2 regions of the Curtobacterium sp. MCBD17_026 genome follow, and region 1 is predicted to be linked to the other one. Evidence: predicted binding sites of a transcription regulator. Region 1 holds the regulator's gene; the other holds the start of a gene.

Region 1 (7,297 bases):
AGTGTGATCAACGCAACTTTGTCCACCCGACGTTGACGCGCCTCCTGACCGGTGTAGAGTTGAGCCATGCGGACGCAAGTTCGCAACAGACTTCGCACCACCAGCACTGACAGAAGGAGTACCCACACATGGGACGTGCAGTAGGCATCGACCTCGGAACCACCAACTCGGTCGTCAGCGTGCTCGAGGGCGGTGAGCCCACCGTCATCGCCAACGCCGAGGGCATGCGCACCACGCCGTCGATCGTGGCGTTCACGAAGGACGGCGAGGTGCTGGTCGGCGAGACCGCCAAGCGCCAGGCCGTGACGAACGTCGACCGCACCATCGCGTCGGTCAAGCGTCACGTCGGCACCGACTGGACCACCGAGATCGACGGCAAGAAGTACACGCCGCAGGAGATCTCGGCTCGCACCCTCGGCAAGCTCAAGCGCGACGCCGAGCAGTACCTCGGTGAGGACGTCACCGACGCGGTCATCACCGTGCCGGCGTACTTCAACGACGCCGAGCGCCAGGCCACGAAGGACGCCGGTGAGATCGCCGGCCTCAACGTCCTCCGCATCATCAACGAGCCGACTGCGGCCGCTCTGGCCTACGGCCTCGACAAGGGCAAGGAAGACGAGCTCATCCTGGTCTTCGACCTCGGTGGCGGCACGTTCGACGTCTCCCTGCTCGAGGTGGGCAAGGACGACGACTTCTCGACGATCCAGGTCCGCGCGACCTCCGGTGACAACCGCCTCGGTGGCGACGACTGGGACCAGCGCATCGTCGACTACCTGGTCAAGAAGTTCAAGGACGAGCACGGCGTCGACCTGTCCACGGACAAGATCGCCAAGCAGCGCCTGAAGGAAGCGGCTGAGCAGGCCAAGAAGGAACTGTCGTCGCAGATGTCGGCGAACATTCAGCTCCCGTACCTGACGCTCACCGCCGAGGGCCCGCTGAACCTGGACGAGACCATCTCGCGCGCACAGTTCGAGCAGATGACCTCCGACCTGCTCGACCGCACCAAGAAGCCGTTCAACGACGTCATCAAGGAAGCCGGTGTCTCGGTCAACGACATCGCCCACGTGGTCCTCGTCGGTGGCTCGACCCGCATGCCGGCCGTGGCCGAGGTCGTCAAGTCGCTGACCGGCGGCAAGTCCCCGAACCAGGGCGTGAACCCGGACGAGGTCGTCGCCGTCGGCGCCGCACTGCAGGCCGGCGTGCTGAAGGGCGAGCGCAAGGACGTCCTGCTCATCGACGTCACGCCGCTGTCGCTCGGCATCGAGACCAAGGGCGGCCTGATGACGAAGCTCATCGACCGCAACACCGCGATCCCGACCAAGCGGAGCGAGACCTTCACGACCGCTGACGACAACCAGCCGTCGGTCGCGATCCAGGTCTTCCAGGGCGAGCGCGAGTTCACCCGCGACAACAAGCCGCTCGGCACCTTCGAGCTCACCGGCATCGCGCCGGCTCCCCGTGGCGTGCCGCAGGTCGAGGTCACCTTCGACATCGACGCCAACGGCATCGTGCACGTGTCCGCCAAGGACAAGGGCACCGGCAAGGAGCAGTCGATGGTCATCTCCGGCGGCTCGTCGCTGCCGAAGGAGGACATCGAGCGCATGGTCCGCGAGGCCGAGGAGCACGCCGCCGAGGACAAGGCTCGTCGCGAGGCAAACGAGCGTCGCAACCAGGCCGAGCAGCTCGTCTACTCGATCGAGAAGCTGATTAAGGAGAACGACGAGAAGCTCCCCGCGGACGTCAAGTCCGAGGTGCAGGCCGACGTCGACGCGCTCAAGTCCGCTCTCGCGGGCGAGGACGACGACGCCGTGAAGACCGCCTTCGACAAGCTCAACGAGTCGCAGGGCAAGCTCGGCCAGGCCATCTACAGCCAGCAGGACGCAGCAGCCGGTACCGCCGGTGGCGAGCAGCCCGCGGGTGAGCAGCCGGCCGACGACGAGGACATCGTCGACGCCGAGGTCGTGGACGACGAGGACGACAAGGACAAGAAGTAACGATGACGGATCCCAAGGACAACGCGCCCCACGAGGACGAGCCCCAGGTCGAGGGCGATGCCACGAACGCTGCCGAGCCCGAGGACCTCATCGATGCGGAGGGGCCCGACGTCGAAGTACCGACGGACGGCCCCGCCGCCGGGGGCCCGGCGGCCGATGCAGCGAATGATCTCTCCCCGGAGGACGAAGCACTGCTCGCCGACGCAGCCCGCGGCATCGCCGAGGACAAGCTGAGCACCGAGGACCGCGACCTCGTCGCCGAGATGCGTGCGGACATGCTCCGTGCGCAGGCCGAGCTGGTGAACTTCCGGAAGCGCGTCGAGCGTGACCGTGAGGCCAACCGCGAGGTCGCCATCGCCGAAGTGGTGCGGGCACTGCTGCCGGCGCTCGACGACCTCACCCGGGCCGAGGCCCACGGTGACCTCGCCGAGGGCCCGATGCAGGTCATCGGCCAGAAGATCCGCGGGGGCTTCGAGAAGTTCAAGCTGGTGCAGATCGGCGAGAAGGGCGAGGCGTTCGACCCGAACATCCACGAGGCGATCGTCCAGCTCCCCACCCCGGGTGCCACCGGACAGACCGTCGCGGACGTCGTCGAGCCGGGCTACAAGCTCGGTGAGCGGGTCCTCCGCGCGGCCAAGGTCGCGGTGGCGGTCCCGGCCTGAGCCGGGTCCCCACGGTGACGACAGAAGAAGGCAGGTGATCCATGGCCAGTCAGGATTGGTTCGACAAGGACTTCTACAAGGTCCTCGGCGTGTCCAAGGACGCCTCCGACGCCGAGCTGAAGAAGACGTACCGGAAGCTCGCGCGGCAGTTCCACCCGGACTCCAACCCGGGTGACGCCGCCGCCGAGAACCGCTTCAAGGAGATCAGCGAGGCGTACTCGGTGCTCTCCGACAAGGAGCAGCGCCAGGAGTACGACCAGGTCCGCGCGATGGGCTCCGGCGCCCGCTTCACGGCGGGCGGCGGAGGGCAGGGCGGGTTCGAGGACGTCTTCGGCGGGATGTTCGGGCAGCAGGGCGGTGGCGGACAGCGCGTCCGCTTCGGCCAGGGCGGCCCGGGCGGTGCCGGCGGTTTCGAGGACATCCTCGGCGGGATGTTCGGCGGGGGTGGTGGCTTCGGTCAGACCTCCGGCGGCTACCGCGGCTTCGGTGGGCCGACGAAGGGCCGCGACGTCACGGCGTCGACGACCCTCGACTTCACCACGGCGATCGCCGGTGACACCGTCAAGCTGTCGCAGGGCAACGGTCGACCGGTGAACGTCCGCATCCCCGCGGGTGTCGCCGACGGTCAGAAGATCCGTCTGCGCGGCCGCGGCGAGCCCTCGCCCGACGGTGGTGAGGCCGGTGACCTCGTGGTCGCCGTGTCGGTGCGGAAGCACCCGGTGTTCGAGCGCGACGGGCTCAACCTGCGCGTGGACGTCCCCGTGACGTTCACCGAGGCGGCGCTCGGCGCGACGATCGAGGTCCCGACGCTCGGTGGTCCGCCCGTGAAGCTCAAGGTCGCCCCCGGCACGCCGTCGGGTCGCGTCCTGCGCGTCAAGGGCCGTGGCGTCACGACGAAGAACGGCACGGGCGACCTGCTCGCGACCGTCCAGGTCGCGGTGCCGTCGCACCTGTCGGACAAGCAGCGCGAGGCCGTCGAGGCACTCGCGGCTGCGCTGCCCGACGAGAACCCCCGCGAGGACCTCCTCGCCAAGGCGCGCGACTAGCGCGCGCGACCACAGCAGTCGACCCGGCCTGGAGGAACGGCGCGGCTTCCTGACGGACGCTCGCCGTTCCTCCAGGCGGGTTTCCACCCCACGCGGACGACGGAAAGGAACGCGCCATGACCGACATGGACGAGAACTCGCCCGTCTTCGCGATCGCGGTCGCTGCGGAGCTCGCCGAGATGCACCCGCAGACGCTCCGGCAGTACGACCGGCTCGGCCTGGTCGTGCCGGGTCGAACCCGGGGTGGGTCGCGGCGCTACTCGATGCGCGACGTGGTGCAGCTTCGCGAGATCGCGCGCCTCGGCTCCGAGGGGGTGTCGCTGGAGGGCATCCGGCGGGTGCTCGACCTGGAGAACGAGAACAAGGCGCTGCGTGACCGGGTGCGGGAGCTCGAGTCGGCGCTGGCCGACCAGCTCATCAACCGGCCCGGTGCACGGGTCTTCGCCGCCACCGCGAGTGGTGCGGCGATCTCGCTCAAGGCGGGTTCGCGGCCGCAGCGGAACACGCAGATCGTGCTCTACCGCGGGCCGCGCTGAGTGTCGGAGAGCGGCGAACGTCCCCGGTGACCATCTGGTCACCGGGGACGTTCTGTGAGCCGGGGCTCAGTTGATGGTGAAGCGGACGGGGGCTTCGGTCGTGGCGTTGTCGGGTGCGATCCTCACCGCGACACGTCAGCCGCCGGGTACGCTGACGCGGTGCCAGACTTCGCCGACCTCTTCCGCCGACGCGACGACGACGCGCCTGACCTGATCGCGATCGACGGCACCGACCGCTTCCTGCTCGACGAAGCACCGCACGTGCACGGCGACGCACTCCGGCAGCCCGGCGAGGTCGCGGTCGTCGACGACCGGTACGGGGTGCTGACGCTCGGCCTCATCACGCAGTACGGGGCGAGCGACATCCGCGTCGTGCAGGACTCCCTGGTGGGGGAGCGGGCGCTCGAGGCCAACGCCGGCACGTTCGGACTGCGCGGCTTCCACCACCCTGACTCGCTCGAGGACGCCTTCCGCGACGTGCGGCTCGTGGTGCTGCGGCTGTCGAAGTCGCACGATCGGCTCGACGAGATCGCCCGCGCCGTCGCCCGGTTCGCGGCGCCCGACGTGGTGCTGCTCTGCGGCGGCAACGTGAAGTACATGCACGTGACGCAGAACGACGTGCTCCGGCGCTCGTTCGGCGAGGTCACGGCTTCCAGGGGGCGCGGCAAGTCCCGGTTGCTCATCGCGCAGGACCCCCTGCGAGCGCAGGCCGACCGCGCCGCCACGACGAACCCCTGGCCCCGGTCGGTGCACGTCGACGACCTCGGCATGACCCTGGTCGCGCACGGCGGCGTGTTCGCCGGGGCGTCACTCGACCAGGGCACGCGGGTGCTGCTGGACGCGATGGACCAGGCGGTCCCGACCGCTCGTACCGTCGTCGACCTGGGGTGCGGCAACGGCGTGATCGCCGCTGCGGTGGCTCGCCGACGTCCCGCGGTCCGGGTGATCGCCACCGACGTGTCCCGGATCGCGGTCGAGTCGACGCGCGCGACGGCGGAGGCCAACGGCGTGGCCGACCGGGTGACGGTGCTGCGGACCGACGCGGGCGACGAGCTCGCCGAGGGGTCTGCGCAGCTCGTGCTCTGCAACCCGCCGTTCCACGCGGACACCACGGTGACCACGGACACGGCCGAGGCGATGTTCCGGAACGCGGCCACGATCCTCCAGGCCGGCGGTGAACTGTGGTGCGTCTGGAACACGCACCTGCGCTACCGGCCGGTGCTCTCGCGCCTGGTCGGGCCGACCCGTGAGGTCGTCCGGACCCCGAAGTTCACGGTGACGGCCTCGGTCGCGACCAACCGCTGACGGCGAGAGCCGCCCGGGCTGACCCGGACGGCTCTCGCGACGGTGCTGGGACCGATCAGGCCGGCACGTAGTCGAACGTGTCGGGGTCGGGGCCCGTGCGGTGACCCTTGTCGAGGGCGGTGATGTCCGTCATGTCCTCGTCCGAGAGCTCGAAGTCGAAGATCGCGAAGTTCTCCTCGACGCGGGCACGGGTGACCGACTTCGGGAACACGATGTCGCCGCGCTGGATGTGCCAGCGGAGGACCACCTGGGCCGGGGACTTGCCGACCGACGCGGCGACGCGGGTGATGGTCTCGTCGTCGAGGACGAGGCCCTGCGCGATGGGGGACCACGCCTCGGTCGCGATGCCGAGCTCGCGGTTCACGGCGCGGAGGTCGTCCTGCACGAGGTACGGGTGCACCTCGATCTGGTTGACCGACGGCGGGACGTCGGTCTCGGCGCGCAGGCGGTGCAGGTGGTGCGCCTGGAAGTTCGAGACACCGATCGAGCGGGCGGTGCCGGCGTGGTACAGCTCCTCGAGGGCCTTCCACGTCGGGACGAAGTCCGAGACGGTGGGCAGGGGCCAGTGGATGAGGAACAGGTCGGTGTAGCCGCCGAGCAGGTCGGCCGACTTCTTGCCGTTCTCCAGCGCCGCGGCCGGGTCGTGGAAGCCGTTGTTGAGCTTCGAGGTGACGAAGATCTCCTCGCGCGGGATGCCGGACGAAGCGATCGCCTCGCCGACCTCCTTCTCGTTGCCGTACATCTCGGCGGTGTCGATGTGGCGGTAGCCGACCTCGAGCGCGGCCAGCGTGGCGGCCTTCGTCTCGGAGGGGTCGATCTGGAAGACACCGAAGCCGAGCTGCGGGATGGTCTTGCCGTCGTTCAGGGTGATGTTCGGAACGGTCATGGTGCCATGCAACCAAACGCCCCTCAGCGCCCATCCCGGCAACGCCCAGGAACGGCGACACCGGGCGCGCCGTTCAAGCGAGCGCAGCCGTGATGTACGCCTGCAGGGCCTGCCCGTAGGCGATGGCCGGCACCTCGGACGCGAAGCTGCGGTCGGCCCCGCCGATCGTCGCCGTCACGGTGAAGACCACGCGACCGCCGACCTGCACCCGGGTCAGTCCGATGAACGAGGGCCCGAGGAGTTCGCGGAGCTGGTCCTCGCGGGGCAGCCAGAGCGACTCGGTGGCGGTGACCGAGTCGAGCGCCCACTCGGTGGTGCCGTTGAAGCCGAGGATCGTGCCGGTGGGGGAGTCGTGCCGCTCCACGGTCATCTCGGACACCGTGTAGACGTCGTCGTCGATGCCGGGCTTGTCGATCACGAACCGGTCCCCGGTCTCGGGGTGCCAGCGGAGGCCGGCGTCACGGAGGGACCTGGCGAGTTCGACGGTGATCACGTTCCCACCTTGCCCGCGCGACCCGCCCCTGTCACCACCTAGGTTGCCGAAAGCATCCCGTACTAGCATCGCCGAGCACCCCTCGCGCGAGCGCAACCCGTTCGTGCGCGCGACGTGACGACGCCCGGGCAACCGGTGCCGAGCCTCCAGGCCGTGGGAACCGGCCGTGGGTCGGACCGCCGGTCGGCGTCCCCGACCGAGGCTGACGGACACCCTGCCGCCGAAGAGAAGGACCCGCATGACCCTCGAACGCGAGGAACTCCGCGACGACTGGACAGTGACCCTGGCCGGGGGAACCGGCGCACCGGACGGTGTCGCGGGCCCTGCCATCCCGGCGACGGTGCCGGGCCAGGTGCACACCGACCTGGAGCGGGA
Region 2 (7,297 bases), 400 kb from region 1:
CGCCGCCGCCGACCTGGATCACCCCGAGGACGACGACCATCGCCATCGCGGCGGACGGGGAGACGCGACGCAGGGCGATCGCCACCGAGGCCGACAGCACCGCGGCGAGGCTCGCGTGCTCGAGCTCGAGGTCGATGGGCAGCAGGAAGACGAACGCCGCCAGGACCGCCCAGGCCACGTCGATGACGATCGACCGGGTGGCGAGCGGCCGGAGGAACCTGCCCCGTTCGGTCACGAGAGCGATCCTCCCATGCCGCACCGCGGCGTCACGCGGGCGGGGTCATGGCCATGAGTGCGATGACGGTGGCGACCACGATCGCCGCGCAGAGCAGCAGGGTGGCGATCGTGTGCTTGGTCGAGGTCTGCATGTTCCCAGCCTGCGCAACCGGACGGCCGAGGGCATCGGGCGGTCGACCGAAGGGCCTCGTCCTGCCGGGTGAAGCCGGCGGTGGACCCGGAGCCGTGGAACCGGCCCATCCGGGACACCCTCTGCGTGATCCGGCCACCTTGGACGGCCGCTCAGTGCCCCCGGCGAACCATCGGCGGTGCAATCGCTCGATCGACACGAAGGAGCACGATTTGTACTTCCACAAGCAGGAACTCCAGTTCAAGGCAACGCCCGACAAGCCCGACGCGATCTACGCCCGCAAGCTGCAGGAGGTGCTCGGTGGCCAGTACGGAGAGATCTCCGTCGCCCTGCAGTACCAGTTCCAGGCGTGGAACATGCACATCCCCGGCAAGTACCGCGACATGGTGTTCGGCATCGGCGCCGAGGAGATGGGCCACGTCGAGATGCTCGCGACGATGATCGCCCAGCTGCTCGAGAAGTCCCCGCTCGGGATCACCGAGGACGCGCTGCAGGACGACCCGACGGTCGCCGCGATCGTCGGCGGCACGGACGTCCAGCACGCGATCGTCGCCGGTGCGGGCGCCCGTCCGGTGGACAGCAACGGCAACCCCTGGCAGGGCTCGTACATCACCGCCAGCGGCAACCTGCTCGCCGACTTCACGGCGAACGAGAACGCCGAGATGCAGGGTCGTGTGCAGGCCGCCCGGCTCTACCACATGACCGACGACCACGGCGTGCGGGACCTGCTGTCCTTCCTCATCGCCCGCGACACCATGCACCAGAACATGTGGGCGACCGCCGCGGCCGAGCTGCGCGAGAAGGGCGTCGAGGGCTTCCCCGTGCCGAGCAACTTCCCGCAGTCGAAGGAGAACCAGGAGGTCAACTACCAGTACCTCAACTTCTCCGACGGTGCCGAGGCGAAGAACGGCCCGTGGGCGAGCGGCCCCTCGTTCGACGGCAAGGGCGAGTACTCGTACCACGACGGCCCGACGACCTCGGTCCCGATGCCCCCGCCCACGCACCCCGACGTCCGGCTCTACGGCACCACCGAGCTGCCGAACGTCGTCGAGAAGACGGCCGGCCTGGTGCAGGACAAGCTGAACAAGGAGTAGTCCCGACGGTCGCCCACGCGACCGACGGAAAGACGGGAGGCCCGGCGCACGACGTGCACCGGGCCTCCTGTCCGTCACATGGTCACCGCACCGACGGGGCGGACCCGCCCACGGTCATCAGTGCCCCCGTCTCGGGTTCTTCGTCGCGTGGTGCCTCGAAGATGCCCGAGTAGGAGCGGACCGCGCTCCACCCCGCGATCAGCAGGGCCGTGCCGAGGACCGCCGCGACCCAGGGCGCCAGGAGCGACTGCTCGAAGAGCCGGGGCGCGGCGACCCAGGTCAGGAACGTGCCGGTCAGGCTGCCGGTGGCCCCGAGGAGCACGGCGGTGCGCCGGTCCAGGCTCGTCAGCGCGAGGGCCGCGGTGACGACGAGGACCGCGACCACAGCGTTCAGCAGGACGGACGTCATCGCTCAGCTCCTCACTCGGCGGCGGCGCCGGAACCGACCGCGAGCTGCTCGGACGCGCCACCGACGGTGACGGCGATCTTGCGCGGCTTCGCGGACTCCTTGACGGGGATCGTGACGCTCAGCACGCCGTTGTCGTACCCGGCGGTGATGCGCTCGGCGTCCAGGCCGTCGCCGAGCGTCAGCTGCCGGACGAACGTGCCGGGCTGGCGCTCACGCGTGAGCCACTGCGAGCCCTCGGGCGCGCCCAGGGTGCGCTCGGCGCGGATGGTCAGGACGGAGCCGTCCACGTCGATGTCGACGGAGCCCGGGTCGATGCCGGGCAGGTCGACGTCGAGGACGTAGTGGTCCCCGGTGCGGTACAGGTCCATCGGCATCGAGCGCGGGCCGGCGGCGGTGCCGAGGAGCGAACCCGCGAGGCGGTCGAGCTCGCGGAACGGGTCGAAGTTCATCGTCATCGAAATCAACTCCTTCGTGGTTCTCGTTGAGTCCCCTCGACTCAACTGCGACCGTTTTAGCACTCGACCCTGGTGAGTGCCAAAAGATCGCTCAGAGGACGCCGAGAACTCAGCCGAGCAGTGGCGCCAGGAACGGGTCGATGACCGCCCACGTCGCCCCGGGGGCCTCGAGATGGGGCAGGTGCCCGGCCGCCGGGACCTCGGCGAACACCGCACCCGGCACGGCCGCCGCCACCGCGCGACCGTACGCCGGGGTCACGACCGCGTCGCTCGCACCGAAGACCACGAGCGTCGGCACCCGTACGGCCCCGAGCCGCCGGAGCAGGGTCGGGTCGCTCATCGACCGGCCGGCGACGACCGCCATGGTCTGCCCGTTCGACCGCTGCACCGCCTGTTGTTCCTCGGTGACCGACGCCGGGTCCTGGTACCCCCGCTCGGGATCGTGCCAGGCGACCTCGGCCAGCCCGCGGGCATCGAGGGCGAAGAAGTCGGCGATCGGTTCGCCCTCGACCACCGCACCCACGCCGTCGATGTCGACGACGGCACCGACGACCCCGGCGAACCGGTCGTCGGCAGCTGCCTGCACGGCCATCTCGAGGGCGATCCAGCCGCCGATCGACGACCCCACGAGCACGACGTCCTGCTCCCCGGCGGCGAGGAGCTGCTCGAGGTACGCGGCCGCCAGGGCCGGGACGGAGTCGATCCCGTCCGGGCGCGGGGTGCCGTCCCACCCGGGGTGCGTGGGGGCGACGACGTGGAAGGCGGGCGCGAGGTGCGCGACGATCGGTGCGACGGTCCTGGGGCCACCGCCACCGTGCAGGACGAGCGCGGTGCGGGTGCGGGTGTCGGTCATGAATGCTCCGTATCAACATGTTTATGTACGAGTGTTGATACCGTAGCACCATGCCGACCGACCTCGAAGCCCTGGGCCACGCCGTCAAGCGGGCGCAGTACCGCAACCACCGCACGATGGACGCCGCCCTGCGCGACCTCGGCGTGACGCTCGTGCAGTGGGACGCCCTGCGCGCGATCGACCGGATGCCCCGCGCATCCGGGCACGACCTCGCCGTCGCGACGTTCCAGAGCGACCAGGCGTTCGGCACCCTCGCGAACCGCATGCTCGGCCGTGGGCTCATCACCCGGACCGCCGGCCGGGGCCGCCGGATCGAGCACACCGTCACCGAGGACGGTCGGCGGGTGCTCGAGGAGGGACACCGCATCGCCGAGGGGGTGCTCGACGGCCTGTTCGCACCGCTCGACGAGCCGCGACGGGCGGCACTCCTGCAGCTCCTGACGACCCTGACCGACGGTCCCGAACCGTTCGGCGCGCAAAACGTACACAGCGCGAATGGTTCGTTGAACTGACCGTTCACTTCGTGAAAGAGTTCAGGCGTCCGCAGGGGACACACGGCAAGCAAGAAGGGCGGGACAGGACATGCACAGCACGTACTCCGGGATGCCTCGGACGGCACGGATCGGTGGCAGCCACACGCGCGTCGGTCTCACCGACCCGGCGATCATCGACGCGTACGTCGCGCGTCGCATCCAGGACCCCTCGCTGCTCGCCGGTCGTTCCGAACCGTCCTACGCGGACTTCTTCACCACGCCTGCCGTTTAGCAAGGAGCGCATGACCCCATGCCGTTGACCGTCGTCCGTCGAGAGCACGTCCACCTCTACGCCCGCGAGCCCGAGTCCCGGGTCGCGAAGACCGCTGTCGACGCGCTGCTCCGCCTGCAGCACGCCGAGGACCAGCAGATCGAGTCCGCCCGCATCGAGAGCGGCCTGTCGAAGAACGAGTTCCTCGCCGTCCGGTACATGCTCCAGGCGCACCGGGACGGCCGGGCGATGGGCCCGAAGGACCTCGCCGTCATGCTCGCCGTCTCGAACGCCTCGGTCACCAAGATCGTCGACGGGCTCGTGCAGAAGGGGCTGCTGTCGCGCACGGCGCACCCCACGGACCGTCGTGCGCAGGTGCTCGCCCCGACCGACCAGGCCGCCGAGAAGATCGACGCCTCGTACGCGCGCTTCCACGCGGCCGTCGTCGAGGTGCTCGAGCAACTCCCCGACGCGGACAACGCCGTCCTCGCCGACTCGCTCACGAAGATCGTCGACGCGCTCGCCGCGGGCATGCCCGCGCCGGTCGACGAGTACACGGTCGACGACCAGGACTGACGCGAGCACGCCGGGCTGACGCGGCCCGGCGGGTGTGACGCGACCGGCGAGACGGACGGGAGGCCCGTGGTGCGCCCGCCACGGGCCTCCAGACCGGACGGTGGCGAGAAAACCTTCCAGCGGTAAGTTGGGTGCATGACCCACCCCGCGGACGACGCCGACGCGGCCCAGCCGCGCCGCGGCGGGTACCGCAAGGGCGCCGAGCGGCGCACGCAGATCCTCGACGAGATGATCCGCATGGTCGCGGAGCAGGGGGTCGACGCATCGTCGCTGCGCTCGGTGGCCGAGGCCCTCGGGATCACGCACGCGGCACTCCGCCACTACTTCCCGAGTCGCGACGAACTGCTGCTCGCCGTCTACCGGGAGCACGAGGTCCGCGAGCAGGGCGCGCCCGACCGGATGAAGTCGGCGATCGGCGACATGCGCGAGAGCGCGTCGCGCAACCGGGCCGTGCCGGGGCTGGTGCAGCTGTACACGACCCTCGCGGCCGACGCCGTGCAGGAGGGCCACCCGGCCACGCGCGACTTCATGCGCGAACGCTTCGCCCGCCTGCGGGCCGAACTCGCCGCACTGATCGAGGCGGACCAGGCGAGCGGCCGGATCCGCGCCGACCTGGACCCGGTCGACCTGGCGAGCCTGAGCATCGCGGCATCCGACGGGCTGCAGGTCCAGTGGCTGCTCGACCCGGACGCCGTCGACGGCGAGCGGGTGCTGCGGCTGCTCGAGCAACTCGTCCCGCCGGTGCGCTGAGCGGCCAGGGGTACGCCCAGACCGCCGGTGGCACAGCGACCGGCCGGTAGAAGGGCAGCATGACCACTTCCACGCGCACCCCGCTCGGCGTCACGCTCGTCGACGGGGGCGCCAACGTCGCCCTGTTCTCGAGCACCGCCGAGCGGGTCGAGTTCTGCACCTTCGACGAGGACGGCACCGAGCACCGCACCGAGCTCCGCAACCGCACCGGCTACACCTTCCACGACGTCGTGCCCGGCGTGACCGTCGGCACCCGCTACGGCTTCCGCGTGCACGGTGCGTGGGACCCGGCGAACGGCCTGCGCCACAACGGCGCGAAGCTCCTGCTCGATCCCTACGCCACCGCCGTCGACGGCACCTACGAGTGGGGCCAGGCCCTGTTCGGCCACGACATGGACGACCCCGAGCAGCTCGACGACACCGACTCGGCCAGTGCGATGCCCAAGTCGGTCGTCGCCGACCGGTCCTTCGACTGGGACGGTGACGCCCTGCTGCGGACGCCGCTCGCCGACACCGTCGTGTACGAGGTGCACGTGAAGGGCTTCACGAAGCAGCACCCCGACGTCCCCGAGGAGATCCGCGGCACCTACGCCGGCATGGCCCACCCCGCGGCGATCAAGCACCTGACGGACCTGGGCGTCACCGCGGTCGAGCTGCTGCCGACGCACCAGTTCGTGCAGGACTCGACGCTCCTCGACAAGGGCCTCCGCAACTACTGGGGCTACAACAGCATCGGCTTCTTCGCGCCGCACGACGAGTACTCGTCCTCGGGCACCGGCGGGCAGCAGGTCGCCGAGTTCAAGGAGATGGTGAAGGCCCTGCACGCCGCGGGGCTCGAGGTCATCATGGACGTCGTCTACAACCACACCGCCGAGGGCAACCACATGGGCCCGACGCTGTCGTTCAAGGGGATCGACAACCAGTCGTACTACCGGCTGGTCGAGGGTGACGAGGCGAACTACTTCGACACCACCGGCACCGGCAACAGCCTGAACGTCGGGCACCCGGCGGCCCTCGGACTCATCATGGACTCGCTCCGCTACTGGGTCGAGGAGATGCACGTCGACGGCTTCCGGTTCGACCTGGCCACGACGCTCACCCGCCAGGACGGCGAGGCCGAGAAGCACTCCGCGTTCCTCGACATCATCCACCAGGACCCCGTGCTGCGCGAGGTCAAGATGATCGCCGAGCCGTGGGACACCGCCGGCTACCAGGTCGGCGGGTTCCCGGCCGACTGGTCCGAGTGGAACGGCAAGTACCGCGACGACCTGCGTGCCTTCTGGCGCGGCGACGAGGGCGCGCTCGGCGACGCCGTGCAGCGGGTCCTGGGCAGCCCCGACGTCTACGAGGGCTCACGGCGCTCCCCGCTGTGCTCGATCGACTTCGTGACCGCCCACGACGGTTTCACCCTGGCCGACCTGACGATGTACGCCGACAAGCACAACGAGGCGAACGGCGAGGACAACAACGACGGCGAGAGCGACAACACCTCGTTCAACGGCGGCATCGAGGGCCCGACCGACGACGGTGCGGTGAACGACTACCGCGACCGGCAGCGCCGCAACTTCCTCGGCACCCTGCTGCTCTCCGCCGGCGTGCCGATGATCCTGGGTGGCGACGAGCTCGCCCGGTCACAGGGCGGCAACAACAACGCGTACTGCCAGGACGACGAGATCTCGTGGTTCGACTGGGCCGCCGCCGACCAGGACCTGCTCGCCTTCACGACGGCGGCCATCGCGTTCCGTCGGCAGCATCAAGCGCTGCGTCCGGAGTGGTTCCGCACCGCGCCGGGGGACTCGGAGTCGACGGTGACCGTGCTCCGTGCCGACGCCGCCGGGTTCGAGGACGGCGACTGGGCGGACGGCGGCAACCGGGCCGTGACGCTCGTGCTGCACCAGGGCGACGACACCGTGGCCGTGCTGCTGAACGCGTCGGACACCACGGTGGAGTTCACGCTGCCGGAGCGTCCGGGTGGGGGCAGCTGGGCCCTCGGGCTGTCGAGCGACCCCGACCAGGCCGTGGTGGGCGACGCGGCGACCCTGCTCGTGC

The links. Region 1 encodes HspR, which represses chaperone genes until heat shock. Its sites were predicted from a motif close to AAGTTGAGTCNNNNNGACTCAACTT; they were not measured.
Region 2: the regulator HspR is predicted to act here: its motif matches at 2,349-2,373, upstream of DEI85_RS00315 (Hsp20/alpha crystallin family protein).

What each region holds. Positions count from the first base shown of each region.
Region 1 is NZ_CP126281.1:465,420-472,716, forward strand. Features, by position in the region: gene dnaK (molecular chaperone DnaK) at 129-1,994, shown strand; gene DEI85_RS02265 (nucleotide exchange factor GrpE) at 1,997-2,656, shown strand; gene DEI85_RS02270 (DnaJ C-terminal domain-containing protein) at 2,698-3,702, shown strand; gene DEI85_RS02275 (heat shock protein transcriptional repressor HspR) at 3,828-4,238, shown strand; gene DEI85_RS02280 (class I SAM-dependent methyltransferase) at 4,398-5,543, shown strand; gene DEI85_RS02285 (aldo/keto reductase) at 5,599-6,429, opposite strand; gene DEI85_RS02290 (hypothetical protein) at 6,503-6,922, opposite strand; gene DEI85_RS02295 (glycoside hydrolase family 2 protein) at 7,161-7,297, shown strand, end outside.
Region 2 is NZ_CP126281.1:66,799-74,095, forward strand. Features, by position in the region: gene DEI85_RS00300 (sensor histidine kinase) at 1-235, opposite strand, end outside; gene DEI85_RS00305 (manganese catalase) at 580-1,461, shown strand; gene DEI85_RS00310 (hypothetical protein) at 1,544-1,870, opposite strand; gene DEI85_RS00315 (Hsp20/alpha crystallin family protein) at 1,882-2,325, opposite strand; gene DEI85_RS00320 (alpha/beta fold hydrolase) at 2,435-3,178, opposite strand; gene DEI85_RS00325 (MarR family winged helix-turn-helix transcriptional regulator) at 3,229-3,690, shown strand; gene DEI85_RS00330 (hypothetical protein) at 3,761-3,943, shown strand; gene DEI85_RS00335 (MarR family winged helix-turn-helix transcriptional regulator) at 3,962-4,498, shown strand; gene DEI85_RS00340 (TetR/AcrR family transcriptional regulator) at 4,634-5,248, shown strand; gene glgX (glycogen debranching protein GlgX) at 5,308-7,297, shown strand, end outside.